Regions from separate parts of the Fictibacillus iocasae genome, predicted to be linked through region 4. Evidence: riboswitches for the same ligand, from Rfam matches in the RefSeq annotation. Region 4 holds a riboswitch; each other region holds the start of a gene.
The links. Region 4 has a riboswitch for cyclic di-GMP ahead of ACFQPF_RS07115 (hypothetical protein). Riboswitches for the same ligand answer to the same signal wherever they lie in the genome.
Positions count from the first base shown of each region.

Region 1 (4,527 bases), on a different contig from region 4:
TGAGCATTTCTTATTGAAGAAATATCCCTCTACTTAACGATTTGCTTAGGGTGAGAAAAATAATTGGCGACTTTTTGGCTTGACCGTGTATACACTAAGAAAGAAATGGTCTAACAACGGAAAGTGAAAGTCGAGGTCGGATTATGATAGAGAAGCTGCAGGAATTTATTAAGCTTGCAGAAGCACTAGATAAAGAGGCTGTGATTGTCAGTGATGATGAGTTTGATCCAGTCAAAACGATAACGTATCCAAAGCCGTGGATTGTGCTGGGGTGCGGAAATTATGCTGCGGTTTTTGCTCATCCGGATCATATGGATTATGTGGTAAAGATATACGGAAGGGCGAAAGAAGGCATAAAGGACGAGATAGAGGTATACAGCCGCCTAGGCCGACATCGCGGGTATTCCCAATGCTATTATTATGGGGAACGATTTTTAGTGTTAAAGCGAATTTTTGGGACGACTTTATTTGATTGTGTTCATAAAGGGATGAAAATTGAGCCAACGATCATTGATGAGATTGATGCAGCGCTCGATTATGCACGCCAGCGTGGATTGTATCCACACGATGTTCATGGAAAGAACGTCATGATTTCCAATGGACATGGTGTGATCGTCGATGTCTCGGACTTTTTAGTGAAGGAAGACTGTGGAAAATGGAAGGATTTAAAAGCCGCGTATCACAAGTTGTATAGGCATACCCTATACCGTTTTCCTATAAAAATCCCATATAATGTATTAAATGTGGTGAGAATCGGGTACAGGTGGTATAGAAAAATAAGTAAAATTGGTAAAAAAGGTACAAAGAACTAGATAAAAAGTTGGAAATATCCTCCTGTATAGGATATAATCACTATAAATTAATATTATACCTTTGTTTTTCAAGGCAAACCATTTGAAAGAATGGGACGCAAAGCCACGGGTCTAATGCTGAACAACAGCGAAGGCAGCCGGGTTGCCAAAGGGGACGATCGGCTGCATGCTAGAGCTGCTTCCTTTTTGGGGAGCAGTTTTTTTGTGCTGTTTCAGCACGGATACATGTTTGATCAAACAAAGAGATTTGAGGGATTTACATGGCCAGAGAAAAGTATTGGCAAGAGTTGCGGAAAAAGCTGTATACAAAACATGTGGACGCCATCCCTACCATGATCGATCATCATTTGGGCGAACTAAAAACGGCAAAATATTTTAATTTATTTCTCACATCATCACTCACACCGTATGAACATACGGTACAAAAAATGCTTCATGCGAATTGTCGAGGCGTGTTTCTGCCTGAGCGGCGATATAAAGGATTTTTAAAAAAATCAGAGGAAAGTGCCTTTCAATCTGGTATCCAGTTTGTGAAGCATCAGAAAATTCCATACCGTTCATTAGGGTGCTTTACCAAAAGTATTCGAAACGCCGTCCTGCTGGAAGTGAAGAAGGTGCTGTCGGATGAAGAGATGGAAGTCCAGCTCCATGTATTGGAGCGTTGGAACGAGATCAGCCACCATTCTTTAACCGGTTTCTTAAGCGGCTTTTGTTCACAGCAATTCATGGATTTAAAAGAAATCAGCATTCGTGATCCGTTGACTAACTTATATAACCGGCGCTATTTCTATGATTGCCTGGATGATCGGATTAATGAGTCCGCGTGCATGGAACAGCCTCTGACGCTCCTCATGCTCGATGTGAATAATTTTAAATATGTAAACGATGAATTCGGCCATAATAAAGGGGACGAGCTCCTGTGCCATATTGCATGGCTGGCCCAAGAGCAGTCTCTTGATTACGGCTTCCGATTCGGCGGCGACGAGTTTGTCTTCCTGCTTCCAGGAGCAACCGAGCAGGAAGCCTATGAAACAGCTGTCAAGATTGAAAAAAGGTTAAGTAATTGGAAGAAATACGTTTCACTTGCATACGGGGCCATAGAACTTAAGCCAGATGCAGGAGAACGAATCGATGACTACCTTCATTTGGCGGACAAAAGAATGTATGACAGTAAAAAAAGTATAAAAAGATAGAAAAAAATACGTTGTGATAAAGTGTGAAAGCTATCAACGAATGCTATGTTTTTGCAAGGCAATCCTTCATCTTCTCCAAAATGATTTGTACGTTTACTAGAGGTCGCATCTGCTTATTGATGCGGCCTCTTTTAATTTCGTCACTTTCCATTTTTTCCATTCGAACGCATGTTTTGTTCAGAGTAGGAGTATGCGATAATGTAGAGATAAGAAATGGGCGAAAGGATTGTGAGATAAATGAGTTTGCGATTTATGCTGGGACGTTCAGGAACGGGCAAATCAGAGCGGATGATGAATGAAATCATTGAACGCTTAACAGAAGATCCAGCAGGGGAACCGATTATCTATTTAGTGCCTGATCAGATGACGTTTCAATCAGAGTATAAGCTATCCTCTGCACCTGGTATGAACGGAATGATAAGGGCACAAGTCTTCAGCTTCTCCCGTCTGGCATGGAAGGTTCTTGGCGACATGGGCGGCATGACTCGAACGCATATTACCAGTACAGGTATTCATATGATGCTGCGCAAAATCATTGAACATCGCCGTGAAGAGTTAAGGATCTTTAAGAAGTCCTCTGATCAGACAGGGTTTTATGAGTTGCTTGAACTGATGATGACAGAGTTGAAACGTTATTGCATCACTCCTGATGAAGTGAATGGTCATGCTTCTTCGCTTCAGTATTTTGCAGGGAAAGAAAGCACAAAGAATGTACTTCAAGACAAGCTTTCTGACCTTGGACTTATTTACAATGAACTGGAAAACGCTCTTGCGGCAAATTATGTTGACTCAGAAGATTATCTCCGTCTACTTGTTGAAAAGATCCCTCATTCACCCTACATACGAGAGTGCGAGATTTATATTGACGGCTTCCACTCCTTTACTCCGCAAGAAAAAGAAGTGCTTGCGATGCTGATGAAATACGCCAAAAAAGTAACGGTTGCATTGACTGGTGACGTGGAGAGCCATCATGCTGCACCTCATGAACTGGATCTATTCCATATGACATCTTCAACGTTTATCCAGTTAGTCAATATGGCGAAGGAAAATGGTGTCAAAATAGAAGAAAATGTTCTTCTTGCCACTCCTGAAAGATTTAAGTCACCTGCTTTGCTTCATTTAGAGCGCCACTTTGATACCCGCCCTGAAGTTAAATCAATGGATACAGAGGGTTTAAAGCTTTATTCCGCTGTTTCATTGCGGGCAGAGGCAGAAGGAGCAGCTCGAGAAATATTGCGGCTTGTTCGTGATGAAATGTACAGGTTTCGTGATATTTCCATCTCCGTGCGGAACTCTGCTTCTTATCAATCGGTTATTGAAACGGTATTTGAAGAATATGAGATCCCTGTCTTTGTCGATCAGAAAAAGTCGATGCTGCACCATCCTCTAGTGGAGCTGATTCGTTCGGTGCTGGATATCATCAGCAAGAACTGGCGATATGAAGCGGTTTTTCGTGCGGTGAAAACAGATCTTCTTTATCCAGGTGACCGTACAAGAACGGTTAAAGAGCTGAGAAAAGGAATGGATCAGCTGGAAAACTATTGTCTGGCACTCGGCATTCAAGGGAGCCGCTGGACAGATCCTAAACCTTGGAAGTATGTGCGAATCCGCGGCCTTGAAGAAGGAGAAGCAGCAAGGACAGATTCTGACCAGCAAAAGGAAAACGAGCTGAACGAGCTAAGAGAAATCATTGTTGCACCTATTAAACGATTGTCACGTGATTTTAAAACAGGAAAAACGGTCCGAGATTATTGCGCAGCCCTTTTTTATTTTCTGGAAAGAATGGAAATTCCCGCTAAGCTTGACGCGTTGCGCCTGAAAGCGGAGGAAAACGACAGGCTGAAGGAAGCGCGTGAGCATGGACAAGTATGGAATGCTGTGCTGAACCTGCTCGATGAAATGGTGGAAATGACAGGGGATGAAGAAATTCCTCTATCCTTGTGGACAAAAATGCTAGATACAGGTCTAGAGAGCATGAAGTTCTCACTCGTTCCGCCAGCGCTTGATCAAGTGCTCGTCGGAACGGTGGACCGCTCGCGATTTACAGATGTAAAAGTGCATTTCCTGCTGGGTGTAAATGAAGGAGTGCTGCCTGCACGTCCGAAAGAAGGCGGCCTTTTGTCAGAGAGTGACAGGGAAATGCTCGAGCAGAACGGATTGGAGCTGGCACCTTCAAGCAGAAGGCAGCTGCTTGATGAACAGTTTCTTATTTACTTATCGCTCACGAACGCATCTGACAAGCTGTATGTATCCTATCCTCTGGCTGATGAAGAAGGAAAGACACTGCAGCCGTCTATGGTGATAGCCAGATTGCACACTCTTTTCCCTGAAATGAAAGAAAGGCTTTGGAACAATGAGCCGGAGTGGGAGGATGACCTTGAATTTATTCAGCATCCGAGAAAAGCGGTCGCCTATTTGAACGGAAAATTGCGTGAATGGAAACGGGGCTATGGCATGGCGGATGTCTGGTGGTCTGTCTATAACTGGAGTCTTGAGAATAAAGACATCAGGCATTTTGCTTC
Region 1 is NZ_JBHTCP010000014.1:41,240-45,766, forward strand. Features, by position in the region: gene ACFQPF_RS08540 (YhjD family protein) at 1-37, shown strand, start outside; gene ACFQPF_RS08545 (serine/threonine protein kinase) at 144-812, shown strand; cyclic di-GMP riboswitch class I at 875-962, shown strand; gene ACFQPF_RS08550 (GGDEF domain-containing protein) at 1,073-2,005, shown strand; gene addB (helicase-exonuclease AddAB subunit AddB) at 2,243-4,527, shown strand, end outside.
Region 1: another riboswitch for cyclic di-GMP. It lies ahead of ACFQPF_RS08550 (GGDEF domain-containing protein); the one in region 4 lies ahead of ACFQPF_RS07115 (hypothetical protein).

Region 2 (4,527 bases), on a different contig from region 4:
GGCGAAGTTTCAGCCAGGCTGGATTTCTGCGATGGCTCAAGGGCAGGCGCTAAGCGTGTATTCGCGTGCGTATCACTTAACGAAGGATGTTAAATACCTGGAAGCAGGTAAGAAGTGTTTGCAGTTCTTGATGAAAGCGAAGTCCAACGGCGGAACATATACGAACATGCGCTCACTTGGGCCAAGCTACAAGCAATACGGATTCTTCGAGGAATACATCACGACGCCCGATAACTTCACGCTGAACGGCTATGTGTACACATTGTTCGGCCTGTATGACTGGATGAAGCTCGGTGTAAAAGAGGATTACGGCCAGAAAAGAGCGCAGCAGCACTTGGAGCATGGCATCAAAGTATTAAAAGTAATCCTGCCAAAATACGATATCGGCGGCTTCACGTCCTATGACCTAAGCCACCTGACGAGAAAGCAGCAGCCTCACGTCGTGCCGATGTACCACGCTGTCCACCTTTACCAGATTTACGGATTGTACACGATTACGAAAGACAAAACCTTCCTCAGCTACCACAAACGCTGGGCGAAATATGTAGATTAATAGACAAGCCCCGAATCAGCGTCTGATTCGGGGCTTTAATGTTATGGTTTACGGATTTCCGAAATGGTTAATGAATCTTTCTGGGAGCTTAGTTCATACAACCAAATCGTACCGGTCGAGTCTTCGGTCACCTTCAGCTCATACCGGTCATCGCCTGTCTGTTGAAAGTGAGAGTAAGTCAAGGGAAGAACGTTTTCAGACGACAATCCTTTTTTATGCTGTTCTTCCGCATTTTTCTTTTGTGAAATATAAACCTCACTTTGTGGCAGCAGGAATGGCTGGGCTTTGCTGAAGTCTCCAGTGTTAACGGCTTCAGCATAGGCTTTAATGTATTGTTTCACAAATTCATACGCCGTTTTTTCCTCGACGGAGGCAACAGACGCCCCCTCAACATAGGAATCCGCATACACTGTTTCCGTCACGAGATGTTCTGCCTGTTTCTTGGCTTTTTCCAGGCTTTCCAATTTGCCCTGCAGCAGCTGAAACGGAGACATCAGCATGACGAGGGCAACGAGACTGACCGCCAAGGACCGTTTCACCGAGAGTCCAAATAGCAGCCAGGCGAAGATAAATGCGAAAACACATGATAGTACAATGGTTACAGCCCCAAACCTCGTCACATACTCCAACAACTTGATCGTCCTCTCTTGTCCAAACCGAAACTTCCCCCGTTATATCGGGTTATTTCAACAAAAAATGAAATGAAGAAAATGTAAATGATATGTAAATGTAAAGAAAGTTACAATTTTTGTTACATTAGTATAATATTATCATGTGTTGTGGTAATTATTGGTATAGTATGAAAAAGGCAGTTCATCACAATAAGAGCAGGGGGAATAGTTCAATTGAAGGAGTTTTATAAGACAGCCGTTGTGCTAACAATCGCTGCGGTCATGTTATTTTCGATGGCCATTCCGAGCTACGCCGCAGATTATTCTGCACTCGTCAAAAAGTCAGTTGCTACCTACAAGAAGAACAACTACCAATACGCCCACAAACTCGCTCCCTATACCCCGCAAGGCGACTATTTCAATCTCAGCCAAAAAGTTTTCCAAATGTCTCGAATCAAAATGGACGCCCAAGGCATCCCAATGGTGAAGTATTATGACAAGTACCAGTACAACCCGGTTACAATCGCCCAGATGGCACTCTCCGAACACGGCAAGTATGTCAGAACAAAGAATGAAGCAAACAAAGCCCGCTTTCTCAAGTATGCGAATGCTTTAGTGCTATACCAAAAGCCGGACGGATCGCTTCGTTATGATTTCTATTACGAGATCAAGCATCTTCGCGTGAAATACCAGCCTGGTTGGTACTCAGCTATGGCTCAAGGCCAGGCGCTGAGCGTATATTCAAGAGCGTATCACTTAACAAAGGACGTCAAATATTTGGAAACAGGGAAAAAATGCCTCGCGTTCATGACCCGCGCCAAGTCAAGAGGCGGCACATACACGAACCTGCGCGCACTCGGAAAATCGTACAATGAATACGGATTTTTTGAAGAATACATCAGCAACCCAGACAATTACACACTGAACGGATTCGTATACGCCATGTTCGGTCTTTATGACTGGATGAAGCTTGGCGTAAAGGCAGATTACGGCCAAAAGACGGCGCAGTACTATTTGCAGCAAAAAGGACTGATCGCAATCAAGAAAATTTTGCCAAAGTACGACATCGGCGGCTTCACATCCTACGACCTCAGCCATCTCACCATGAAACAGCAGCCGCACGTCGTCCCGATGTACCACGCGATTCACATCTTCCAAATGCACGCCCTATACACGATATCCAACGACAAAACCTACCTCACCTATTACAGACGGTGGGCGGGGTATGTGAAATAAAAGAGATGATGAGAGAAGCTCTAGCTATTGTGTTTGCTGGAGCTTTTCTTTTTTTAATGAACCCATTAATGTTTGGGCTTAGCGTAAACACCTACAATTAGCACAGATCTAAAGGTGGAAAAATAGCCTATATATTTTAGTGTTTACATAGGAAATAGGTTCCATTATACTAAGTGTATAGTAATATTTACCTTTAATTGAATAATTATGAAAAAGGCAAACTTTTCGAAAGGGAAGGACGCAAAGCCGTGAGTCTAAGGCGTTTTACGCTATGATCGTCAGGTTGCCATAGTTCTTAAGTATGCTGTGGCTGTTTAGCCATGGCTTTTTTGTTTGGGAGGTTGATAGAAATAGGAAGTTATTAAAGTAACAAAACAACGAGGGGGAGTCTAAAATGAAATGCTATAAACATTATGAAATGGACGCGGTTTCGACATGTACGGTTTGCGGAAAGGCATTATGTCCAAATTGCAGTGAAAAATTTACCTATCCATCATGCGATTCGTGCGTACTAAACCAAGTAAGCGAACAGAAATCCATATTAATTCGTAATGCCATTATTATGACTGTATTATTTGCCTTTGGATTAACAGAAGGCTTTATGTTAGCTATTGCATTGGCAGGTGTACCGTGGGGATGGAGTGCATTGAATAAGATTACTCCAAATATCTTTCTATTCATGCCATTAATGGGCTGGGTCATCTATTTCTTAATTAAATTAGGATTGTCTATGGTAATTGGAGTATTTGTACTTCCATTTCAGGTAATGAAAATTGTAAAGGGTCTAAAAGAAGCGAAACAACTCGCAGAATACACAAATGCCGCATAACGTTAAACAAAGAATCAGTTAATAACAAGGAGGGTACATGATGTTTAAATTAAACAAAATCGTTATTACACTAACTGCACTTACTTTTCTTCTCATTTCTATCTTCCAAGTTGAAAACGTACAAGCAGCAAATGGAGTCCTAACTTTTGTCTCTGGTTCACTTACTGAACAAGAACAGGAAAAAGAGTTCTTTTTCACAGTGCCAAGTGCAGGGAGGGTATCCATTGACATCACTTCTTATGTAAAATCAACCACCCACTTCAAATTATATGACAGCAACAATGTTAAAGTTTTTGGAGACTACTTTACAAGTTCTTCTTCTACTCCAGGTAAGCATAACGACTGGGTTGATCTTGAGGCAGGGACATACCGCTTGAAGGTTGGAGAATACAATGAATATTTGAAGCATACAGGTGATTTCACACTTCAAGTGTCTTTTTCACAGGCTGGTAATAATGAAGCAGAGCCCAATAATGGTACTGTTGAAGCTCAGCCTCTTTTCTATAACAAATCTGTTACAGGTTTTTTATCTTGGAATGACTCAGTAGATGTTTATAAATTGACTGTTGATAAAGCGGGAAGAGTACATGTGAATTTATCATCATTCGTGGATTCTACTACCACAATTAAAATGACCGATGAAGAAAACGAAAAAGTATTTAGTGATTATTTTAATGGCAGTTCCCTCTCCCCTGCTAAATATAACAATTATGTCGATTTAGAACCGGGGAATTATTACATATCTATCTATAACAATTCAGAATATACTTTAAACACTGGAAAATATCAGCTTACAACAAGCATTAATTATGCTGGAAATAATGATACCGAACCGAACAACGGTACAGTAGAAGCGCAGTCCATCACCTTTTACCAGCCAATAACAGGATTTCTGTCTTGGAACGATTCATCTGATTTTTACAAGGTTTCAGTTCAGAGAACAATGGAAGTCAAAGTAGATCTTACTTCTTACGTAGATTCAACAACGTCAATTGTTGTGTATGATGAAGAAAACAATAAAGTAACAAGTGATTACTTCAGCGGTGATTCACAAAATCCGGCAAAGTATATTGAAAGCATTACCTTGAAACCAGGAAATTACTATATAAAAGTGTTCAATAACAGTGAGTATACTTTGAATTCTGGTAAGTATAAACTTACAGTCACAGCGCCTAGTCTTCTTCCAAATTTAACAGTAAGTCCGGTAACGAACTTAACTACCAAAGTTGTAGGGAAAACAGCCCCATATACTGAAGTAGTGTTAAAGTTAGCAGGAAAAGATTATAAGACGGCTTCTA
Region 2 is NZ_JBHTCP010000049.1:125,780-130,306, reverse strand. Features, by position in the region: gene ACFQPF_RS15705 (D-glucuronyl C5-epimerase family protein) at 1-553, shown strand, start outside; gene ACFQPF_RS15700 (TcaA NTF2-like domain-containing protein) at 595-1,173, opposite strand; gene ACFQPF_RS15695 (D-glucuronyl C5-epimerase family protein) at 1,399-2,400, shown strand; cyclic di-GMP riboswitch class I at 2,606-2,691, shown strand; gene ACFQPF_RS15690 (B-box zinc finger protein) at 2,795-3,229, shown strand; gene ACFQPF_RS15685 (Ig-like domain-containing protein) at 3,267-4,527, shown strand, end outside.
Region 2: another riboswitch for cyclic di-GMP. It lies ahead of ACFQPF_RS15690 (B-box zinc finger protein); the one in region 4 lies ahead of ACFQPF_RS07115 (hypothetical protein).

Region 3 (4,527 bases), on a different contig from region 4:
GTATATGTTAATCGTATACGAGGGAAAACTTCATTGTCAACTTGATTTTTTTTTAGGTTAACTTTATTTGGCATGAAATAAACGAACAGTGCAGACAATAGGAAGAAGAAAAAAGGAGGTCATAACAAGATGGATAAACGTAAACATTCTAGAGATGCCGCTGCGAAAAATAACGCTACACCTACAGAAAGCATGACAAGTATGGAGAACAGTGACGCAGCATTTTCAGATGAATTAAAGGAAAGAGATACACAAAGTCCGCGTTCAAAGGGCAAATAATGGATTAATTTTTCTCAATAAAAAGGATGTCTCGGCACTAGGCGAGACATCCTTTTTATTGTCTAATCAAACGACAGCTCTTGCATATAACGGTTCATGTGTTGTTTTATTTCTTCAAACACTTCCTTTTTTTCAGGAAGCTCTGACAGTGGCCATATTACGTATTGGCTGTCAACATAAGTTGGAGTAAAGCGGGGAGAGTGAACCATTACTGTTTTTCTCTTGCCGTCCATTTTCTTTGAAACGGAGACGTGTATAATCCCCCCAAGATCCTTGTAATCCCCGCGCTGGCCGGAAAGAAAATTTCCGAGAGAATAAGCGACGAATGCCTTAGAGCCATCTTTGCGGGAAATCCATTTTACTGGCTGCAGCACGTGTGGATGATGGCCGATTATGACATCAGCACCCGCATCAGCTGCCAGTTTGGCAAGGGCTTCTTGTTCTGGATTTGGAAGCCGCTCGTATTCATTGCCAAAGTGTAAGCTGACCACAACCGCATCTGACAGCTTCTTTGCCTCGGACACTTCTCGTTTAACTAACTCGGGTTGAATTAAATTAACGAGATGATCTTTTCCTTCTGGAACGGGTATGCCATTTGTTCCATACGTGTAGCTTAAAAATGAAAAGGTGATGTTGTTTTTTCTGATGAGCCGCAAATCGGTTTTGTCTTCGGGAGAACGGAAAGCACCTGTATAGGCCATTCCGATTGTGTTCCAATGTTCAATAGCGCTCAAGATAACTTTTTCGCCCCGGTCTAACGTATGATTATTGGCTATCGTAACGAGATCGACTCCATTTTCTTTCAGTGCATCTCCCACTTCAGCGGGTGAATTGAACGATGGATAGCTCGATAACCCATGCTTTACTCCACCAATCATCGTTTCTTGATTGGCTATTGTAATGTCGCTCGACGTTAATTCATCTTTAACCTGTCTGAACATGGGGCTGAAATGGTATGTGCCGTCAGGATTTGCCGCTTTGTCATATACTCTGTCATGAATGAGGATATCGCCTACAGCGGATATAGTCGCAGTATATTCCTCATGCTTGGCAGGTTCTGGTGGTAAAGGCTTCTGTGGCGGATTGGTTTGTTCATGAAACGATGTATCTTTGACCGGCGGTTTATTTCCTGTTTGGTCGTGGTGCTGTTTTTGCTGCTGAACGAATATAAATAAACCAAAAAAGAAAACAAGAAATACCGCGGTTGCGATCAGTGTTTTATTCATGCGTTTTGCCCCCTATGCCTTTAATACTAGGCAATAAGACAGGAATTGCCAATCTTTTTAACACGTTAAGGAAGCATAACTTTTTAACAGAGTCGGAAATCGATGCAGTCGAAAGGTTTAGGAATAAAGGCTAAAGGCAGCTAAAGCTCGGTTAAGTGCATAGCGTTCGTCCATTTTTCTTTAAAATGTTCACAAAAGAGAACGAAAAAACTGTACTTGTTCTTTGCTGTCGTGTATCATTTAATAAAATCGTTCTTTTTTAAGAACGAAACTAAGGAGGCATACCTTTATGATTCGGAATGATGAGAAGGATCAATATATCAGTTTCACAGGGCGCCATTTCGTTAAGCTGTATTACAAAGGTGAAAATATGTGTGAACTATATATCGATCATGAATATAAAGGTTTGGCCCCTTTTCTTTATACAGTAAGAAAGCTGAGGCAGCTGGAAAGAAGTTGGCTCCTTGCTATGAAAAACGTTCAGCCTTATCATTTTAAAGAAATTAAACCATTTATTGATATATCTATTTGAGGCGGTGAGTAGAGGGTTTGTTAAATACAGCAACCAAAAAAGCCAGTCGGCAATGAGACTGGCTTATTTTTGTGCGTTCTTCCATCTATTAAATTCAAGAAACTCTTTAAATTGTTCTTTGCTGACACCAGAGCCCATGGCTTCTTTTACTAAATCTGCCCATTCGGCGTCCAGGTCTTTATCATTTACTTCCGTTCGGTCATTTAGGAAATTCTCAACAGGAACATCTAAAACAGCAGAAAGCTTTTCTAAGAGCTGAACAGATGGGTTTTGTTGAATGTTTCGCTCAAGTGAACTTAAGTAGGATTTCGCTATTCCAGCTTTTTCGGCTAATGCAGATAATGAGAGTCCTTTTTGTTTGCGGTATTTTTTTACAAATTCACCGATCATTTTTATCCCTCTTTTTTACTAGAAGCGTTTCATCAATTATACATTTGGCTTCTTTTTCTGTAAATAGAACAAAAGTGGGGATTAGATCGTCTGCTCCTCCAACAAGGAAGGCGGTGTCACGCAGGAAGTGTTTTGAATGAATTGGCGCACTTCTTCAATATTCAATCCAAGTTCTTTTGCTTCCATCACTAATTCTACCCATTCACCATCCAATTGATCTGCCAGTAAAGTTGTCATCAGTACCTCCTGAAATGTTTCCAGGTAATCCAGCCGTCATAGTTTGTGAACGTTAGACCTGTGATTTTGCGTCCATGTTTTTCAACATGTTTGCCTTTTTCTGAATGGATTTGAGTTGAGTGTGAGCCATCGTATGTACAGTTAATTAGTACCCTTTCAGTATAGGGCTTAATACCTTTTTAACGTGTCGGAATGTGCTGTCATATTCACGTTTTTTTTCGCTATTTTTCATGAAAATGTGACAATTTTTCAGACTGATTCCTGTATTGTTTACCAAAGGTTAACGTATAACACTAGATACTAATCCGGAAAACAACTTAATTCTTCCACACGGTCTCCTTTTTGATTACTATGAAGATAGAATCTTGATTGGGGGAAAAATGGTGCTGAATAAAGAGTATGCGCTTACATTAGATAGGCAGGATGAATTAAGAAGGTTCCGTGATGAGTTTTACCTTCCAAAAGGAAAATGGTATATGGACGGCAATTCGCTCGGGCTTTTATCGAAAAGGGCTGAGAGTACGCTGGTTAAGTCGCTTGAAGACTGGAAGCTTTATGGTATTGATGGCTGGATGAACGGGGCTTATCCATGGTTCCATTTAAGTGAGCAGGTAGGTGCGAAGCTCTCAGGAATTATTGGAGCGCGGCCAGAGGAAGTGGTCGCTGCGAGCTCGACCACCGTCAACCTTCATCAGCTGGTGTCTACCTTCTACAAACCATCAGGAGTGAAAACAAAAATTCTAGCTGATGAATTGACTTTCCCTTCCGACATTTATGCCCTGCAAAGTCAGCTTATGTTAAAAGGATATGATTATGAAAGCGAACTGATCCAGGTAAAAAGCGATGATGGATTGACGCTTTCAGAAGAGACAATCATCAGCCATATGACAGAGGAGGTCGCCTTGATCCTTCTCCCCTCTGTACTTTATAGAAGCGGACAGCTGCTTGATATGCAGCGCTTGACGAAAGAGGCGCATAGACGTGGAATCATCATCGGTTTTGACCTATGCCATTCAATTGGGGCTGTTCCTCATGAGTTAAGTGACTGGGGTGTGGATTTTGCGTTCTGGTGCAATTATAAATATTTGAACGGAGGTCCGGGAAGCACAGCAGGACTGTATGTCAACCAACGACATGCTGGAATAAGGCCGGGTCTCTCAGGCTGGTTCGGCTCAGAGAAGAGCAAGCAGTTTGATATGAAGCACACGTTCACACCATCGCCATCTGCTGGGGCTTATCAGATTGGTACGCCTCACGTATTCAGTACAGCCCCTCTTATCGGTTCGCTCGAGCTTTTTGAAGAAGCGGGCATAGATCGAGTTCGGTCTAAATCGCTTCAGCTTACGAGGTTCATGATGGATTTGATTCGCCAGGAATTGATGAATTTTGGCTTTACGATTGGCAACCCTTTTGAAGACGAGAGACGGGGCGGTCATGTGGCATTGCAGCATAAAGAAGCCGCAAGAGTTTGTAAAAGTTTAAAAGAGATGGGAGTCATACCGGACTTTCGCTCTCCGGATGTGATCAGGCTTGCCCCTGCCGCACTATACACCTCATTTACAGATGTTTACGAAACGATTGCTGTATTAAAAGGCATTATGCAAGAAAAGCATTATGAACAGTATGAAAACATACGCGAAGTCATCGCTTAAGGAGCTGCGGCCGAATGAAGATTTACGATATCTCCATGCCACTTTATAACGGTGTTCCTGGCTGGCCGGGAGACACGCCGTACACGTTTGGTTTGGCTTGGACGAAAGAAGAAACCGGTTCGGTGAATGTGGGAAAGCTGAGTTTAAGCACACATACAGGCACGCACGTTGATGCACCTTTTCATTTCAGAGACGAGGGAAAGAAGCTGAA
Region 3 is NZ_JBHTCP010000038.1:20,414-24,940, forward strand. Features, by position in the region: gene ACFQPF_RS11920 (hypothetical protein) at 130-279, shown strand; gene ACFQPF_RS11925 (CapA family protein) at 342-1,505, opposite strand; gene ACFQPF_RS11930 (hypothetical protein) at 1,795-2,037, shown strand; gene ACFQPF_RS11935 (helix-turn-helix domain-containing protein) at 2,101-2,427, opposite strand; gene ACFQPF_RS11940 (anti-repressor SinI family protein) at 2,509-2,664, opposite strand; cyclic di-GMP riboswitch class I at 2,685-2,769, opposite strand; gene kynU (kynureninase) at 3,045-4,316, shown strand; gene kynB (arylformamidase) at 4,331-4,527, shown strand, end outside.
Region 3: another riboswitch for cyclic di-GMP. It lies ahead of ACFQPF_RS11940 (anti-repressor SinI family protein); the one in region 4 lies ahead of ACFQPF_RS07115 (hypothetical protein).

Region 4 (4,527 bases):
CTTTACGAATCTTCTTCATCTCTCGATCAGCTCCCTGATGGTAATCAACGTTTACCAACAGTGTAGCGAAAAACCGCCGTCAAAATACGTACTTTTACAGAGATTTAACAAAGGCTTATTAATTTCGGGGTCCGGTACTCATTCCGCAAAAGCGGCATGGCTGCCGCTTTATGTGCGGAATGGTACCGGACCCCGACAAAGACAAACCGACAGTGCTTTTAATTCGTTGACAGTCCCCTTGCGGCAAAAATCGAATCAATGGCCGTGGCGTTTCGACCGGCGTTCAGCAGCTGATCTGCCTGCTTGATCGCTTTTGCTCCGTTATTGAACGTCGCGTTCGGTGTCAGTGACCAGTGTGACTGAAGCACGAGCTTTGTCGCCGTATCACGGCCGAGTGCCCCTGCCAGATCGTACAGTCCCTGCGACCAGATCTCGCCGTCCGAATGTACTTGGTTCACAACATCACGCGGATACACTTTGTTTTTATCAAGCCTTCGCAGACATGGCGGGTTGCTGCTAGAATACGAGGCGGCATCCCACTCTCCTACACACGCTGTTCCGAACGCACCAGGCGCGGCGGCATCTTCATATGTGGCGCCGAGGAAATCGCCGAATCCTTCACCCATCGCGCCGCCTTCTGCTGAGTTCCCCCACCCTGGGACCTGGTTGTCCTGGATCGAATGGCCGTATTCGTGTGCGATGATGCCTGAATCCTCCGCATCGTCCACTCCGCCTATGCCGAATGTCAGCTCTTTTGTCGACGGACTGTAGAACGAGTTGTCCTGGCGGTACGTGTTCACGTTTGCTTTAATCGAGCGGTTGTTTATGTTGGAAAAACCGAGGGATTGAATATACCGCTGCAGCGTGTCGATATGGTAGTACACCATCACGTCCTCGAACCGGTCATCGCTGCGTGTGTAATTGAACACATGGCTGGCACTCGTCGTTCTCGATTTGGAATAAATGTTCACGTATTGGCCCTCGAGCTTTCCGGTGCCGTTCAAGCCTTGAAGAGACACAGGCTTCAGCTGGGCAGTGAGGGCTGCTGAATCGGCGTCATTGCCGTCTGTCAGCCCCGTTTTAGATCCTTGTGATTCAATCGGATTTGGCAAGAACACCTGGCCTGACCCGGTCACTTTTTGGTTCAAATCCTTCTTCTTCAGCACTTTTCCGGTGCCTGCATGAACATACATTTCCCAAGCCCCGAACGGCTCATCGGCATGCAGGGTTATTTTATAGACAGGAATCGCGGTGCCGTTTTCAATAGAATAGCCAAACACATTCTCAGTCTGTGACCAGCGGCCAGCCTGAGCGTTAAGGTGCTGTGCCGCTTTCGATTCTGCCTCGCTTTTTGTGATGTTCTGCTTCGGCTCTTCCACTTTCGAGTAAGACGTATAATCAGAGACCGCCATAAGTGCCTTGCCGTTTCTATCGAGCGTAACCGTCACTTGATTGGTAAAAACGGGTTTGTCTTTCACCGTTTGCTGATAACGGACGTACGTTCCAGCGTTCGCTTCAATCGTCGTGACATATGTAAGACCAGAAAGATCGGCGTTAAGGTTGTATTGCGCCGCATTCTTCTTTAAGTACTCATCCGCTTTTACTTTCGCATCAAAGCTCTGTGCCTGAACCGTTCTCGGTGTGTAGTCTGGTGTGCCGCCGCTAAAGGTTGGGAGAGCCAATGTCATCACAAGCGCAGCCGAGCCAAGCATCTTAATCAGATTCTTCTTTTTCAAAATAACAGCCTCCTAAAAGTTTGAATTTTCATACAATTAGTGTAAGGCCTGTCCTAGCCTCAATGCAATGGGTCTATTTTGATAGATTTTGTAGGAATAAAACATCTGGAACATCTGGGGTCCGGTACACATCTGGGGTCCGGTACTCTTCTTTCAAATGCTGCTTTATGGCGTTGAATGATGGAGATGGTACCGGACCCCGATTGTACCGGACCCCGAAAATACGAAAAAATCAAATATACAAACCCTGTATACGGTTTTTGTCGAAATAGGTCGCCTGTACTATTTCCATATTTTTTATTTATTTGTAAAATATTGATATCGGTAAAACCAGAGAAATCTGGCGGCACAAAGCTATAGGGGCTAAGGGCACACACAGAATCGCCTACGCCAGCCAGCTGCCTTTACCACATTTTTATATCCTTAAGGAGGATGAGGTAATGAAAAAGAAAATGATGAAGTTCGCTGCGGCTGTTCTTGCACTCGCTGTCATGCTTGGCGCGCCTGCTGGATCGTACGCGAAGGAAAATGGTTCGAAGCACGAGCTGCAAAAAAAGAAAGAACAGAAGAAAAAGAAAGACAACAAGAAAAAAGGCCACGAAAAAAAGAAGCAGGATGAAGCAAAAAAGAAAGCTGAACTAAAAAAGCAGTACACCAATAAATATCGCGAGCTGAACAAAAAGCTTATTCAAATCGAGTCAAAGGTTAAGTCTCTTAATGAAGAGATCGAGCTGTATTATGGAGAAGAGCCTGTTAAAGAAGAACCGCCTAAGACAGAGCCTCCTAAAGAAGAACCGCCAACAGAGCCAGTTCCGGTTCCCAATCCGACTCCTGTTCCAAACCCTGCACCAGAACCTGTGAAAGCATCTTCTGATGATGACGAGGAAGAGGATGAAGAAGAAGAGTGCGATCATCACGAGGAAGATGAAGATTGCGAGGAAGAGGACTGCTGTGAAGAGGAAGAGGAATCACGCTTCGAGGAGTTTGAAAACAAGCTGATGTCTCTTGATAACCAGCTGTATCAAGTGAAAAACCAGATGAACAAATTGGTTTCCGACGCTAAGAAAAAAGGTGTCACCCTTGATGCATCCATTACTAAAGCAGGAAATGAAAAGTATGCAGCTGTTAAAAGGCTCATCGCCGAAAGCATCACGAACTTAAACAAAAAAGAATCTGGTGAACCAGCTGAAAAGCCAGCTGAAGTAATTAAATAATAGAAATGAGCTGCCGCAGTGTGCCGGCAGCTTTTTTGTGGCAGATCCACGTTCGGGGTCCGGTACTTTTTTCCATAATGGTGCTAAAACGGGGTTGGAGATGGAGATGTACCGGACCCCGACGTTGTGCCCCAACGTTGTGAATCGGTTTTAAACTAGTCATTTCTTACCTTTTTTCTCGTTTCCAAATTTCGTCTATTATCCAAAACCTGTTTTTTCTATAGTCGAATTTTAACACGGGTTTCGAAGGTCACACATTATTTTTCTGAATATTTCGTTACTTTAGTGTTATTTTAAGATAATTTAAAGGGTTTGTTAATTTTATATCGAACCCCTTTTCCCTTTTTGAGATTGTGTTAACCTTGAAAGCAATCAAACAGAAGGAGTGATCAGTCATGCTAAAACGTTTCGCTGCAGGTTATACTTCTCTAGCACTTTTGGTTGGACTTGCTGCACCAACTCAAGCGGGAGCAGCTTCTATACCAGAGCAATCCGATTCAAAGGAAGCACCGAAAGAAATTATCGTAAAATACAAAGAAGGTGTTTCTTCTACTGAGAAGTCATCACTTATCTCTAAGCTTGATGATTCCCTTAAAGAAAAATACAGTGCCTTTTCTGTTGTGACTGTGACCGATGGAAGCGTGGCTGAAGCGGTTAAGGAATATGAAGCGAACCCGAACGTCGAGTACGCGGAACCGAATGTGACATATAAGGCAAGCTATGTGCCGAATGATCCTGATTATTCGACAAAGCAATATGCTCCTCAAAAGGTTGGAGCAGAAGCGGCCTGGGATGTGACACGCGGTTCTTCAACGGTAAAAATCGCCGTTGTTGATACAGGTGTGGACTACAACCACCCGGATCTTGCCGGAAAGGTCATTAAAGGCAAGGATTTTGTTACTGATGACAACGACCCGATGGATGAAAACAAGCACGGCACGCACGTTGCGGGGATTGCAGCAGCATCCACGAACAACGGAGTCGGAATGGCTGGCCTTGCGCCCAACGTGCAGATCTTAGCCGAGCGAGTACTTGACGCGGACGGCAGCGGAACGCTTGATGATGTAGCGGCAGGTATCCGTCATGCGGCAGACAGCGGTGCGCAGGTCATCAACTTAAGCCTTGGCGGCGCGGTCGGAACGAAAACATTGGAAGATGCCGTAAACTATGCGGCAAGCAAAGGTTCAGTCGTTGTAGCGGCAGCGGGTAACGAGAGCACACCGCTTCCTAGCTACCCTGCGTATTATGATAAAGCGATCGCTGTAGCGGCGACAGATCAAAACGACAAGATCGCTTACTTCTCTAACTATGGGCCATGGGTTGATGTAGCGGCACCTGGGGTAAGCCTCTACTCTACAGTTCCTGGCGGAAAGTACGAGAACCTGAGCGGAACAAGCATGGCATCACCTGTTGTCGCAGGTGTAGCAGGCTTGCTCGCATCACAGGGCAAGAACGCAACACAGATCCGCACAGCACTTGAAGGAACAGCGGATAAAGTAACGGGGTCCGGTACACTTTTCAAACACGGACGCATCAATGCAGCAAAAGCAGTCACTCAATAGGTCTATAGAAAAGAG
Region 4 is NZ_JBHTCP010000013.1:87,189-91,715, forward strand. Features, by position in the region: gene galU (UTP--glucose-1-phosphate uridylyltransferase GalU) at 1-19, opposite strand, end outside; gene ACFQPF_RS07110 (M36 family metallopeptidase) at 219-1,688, opposite strand; cyclic di-GMP riboswitch class I at 2,050-2,142, shown strand; gene ACFQPF_RS07115 (hypothetical protein) at 2,177-2,950, shown strand; gene ACFQPF_RS07120 (S8 family peptidase) at 3,346-4,512, shown strand.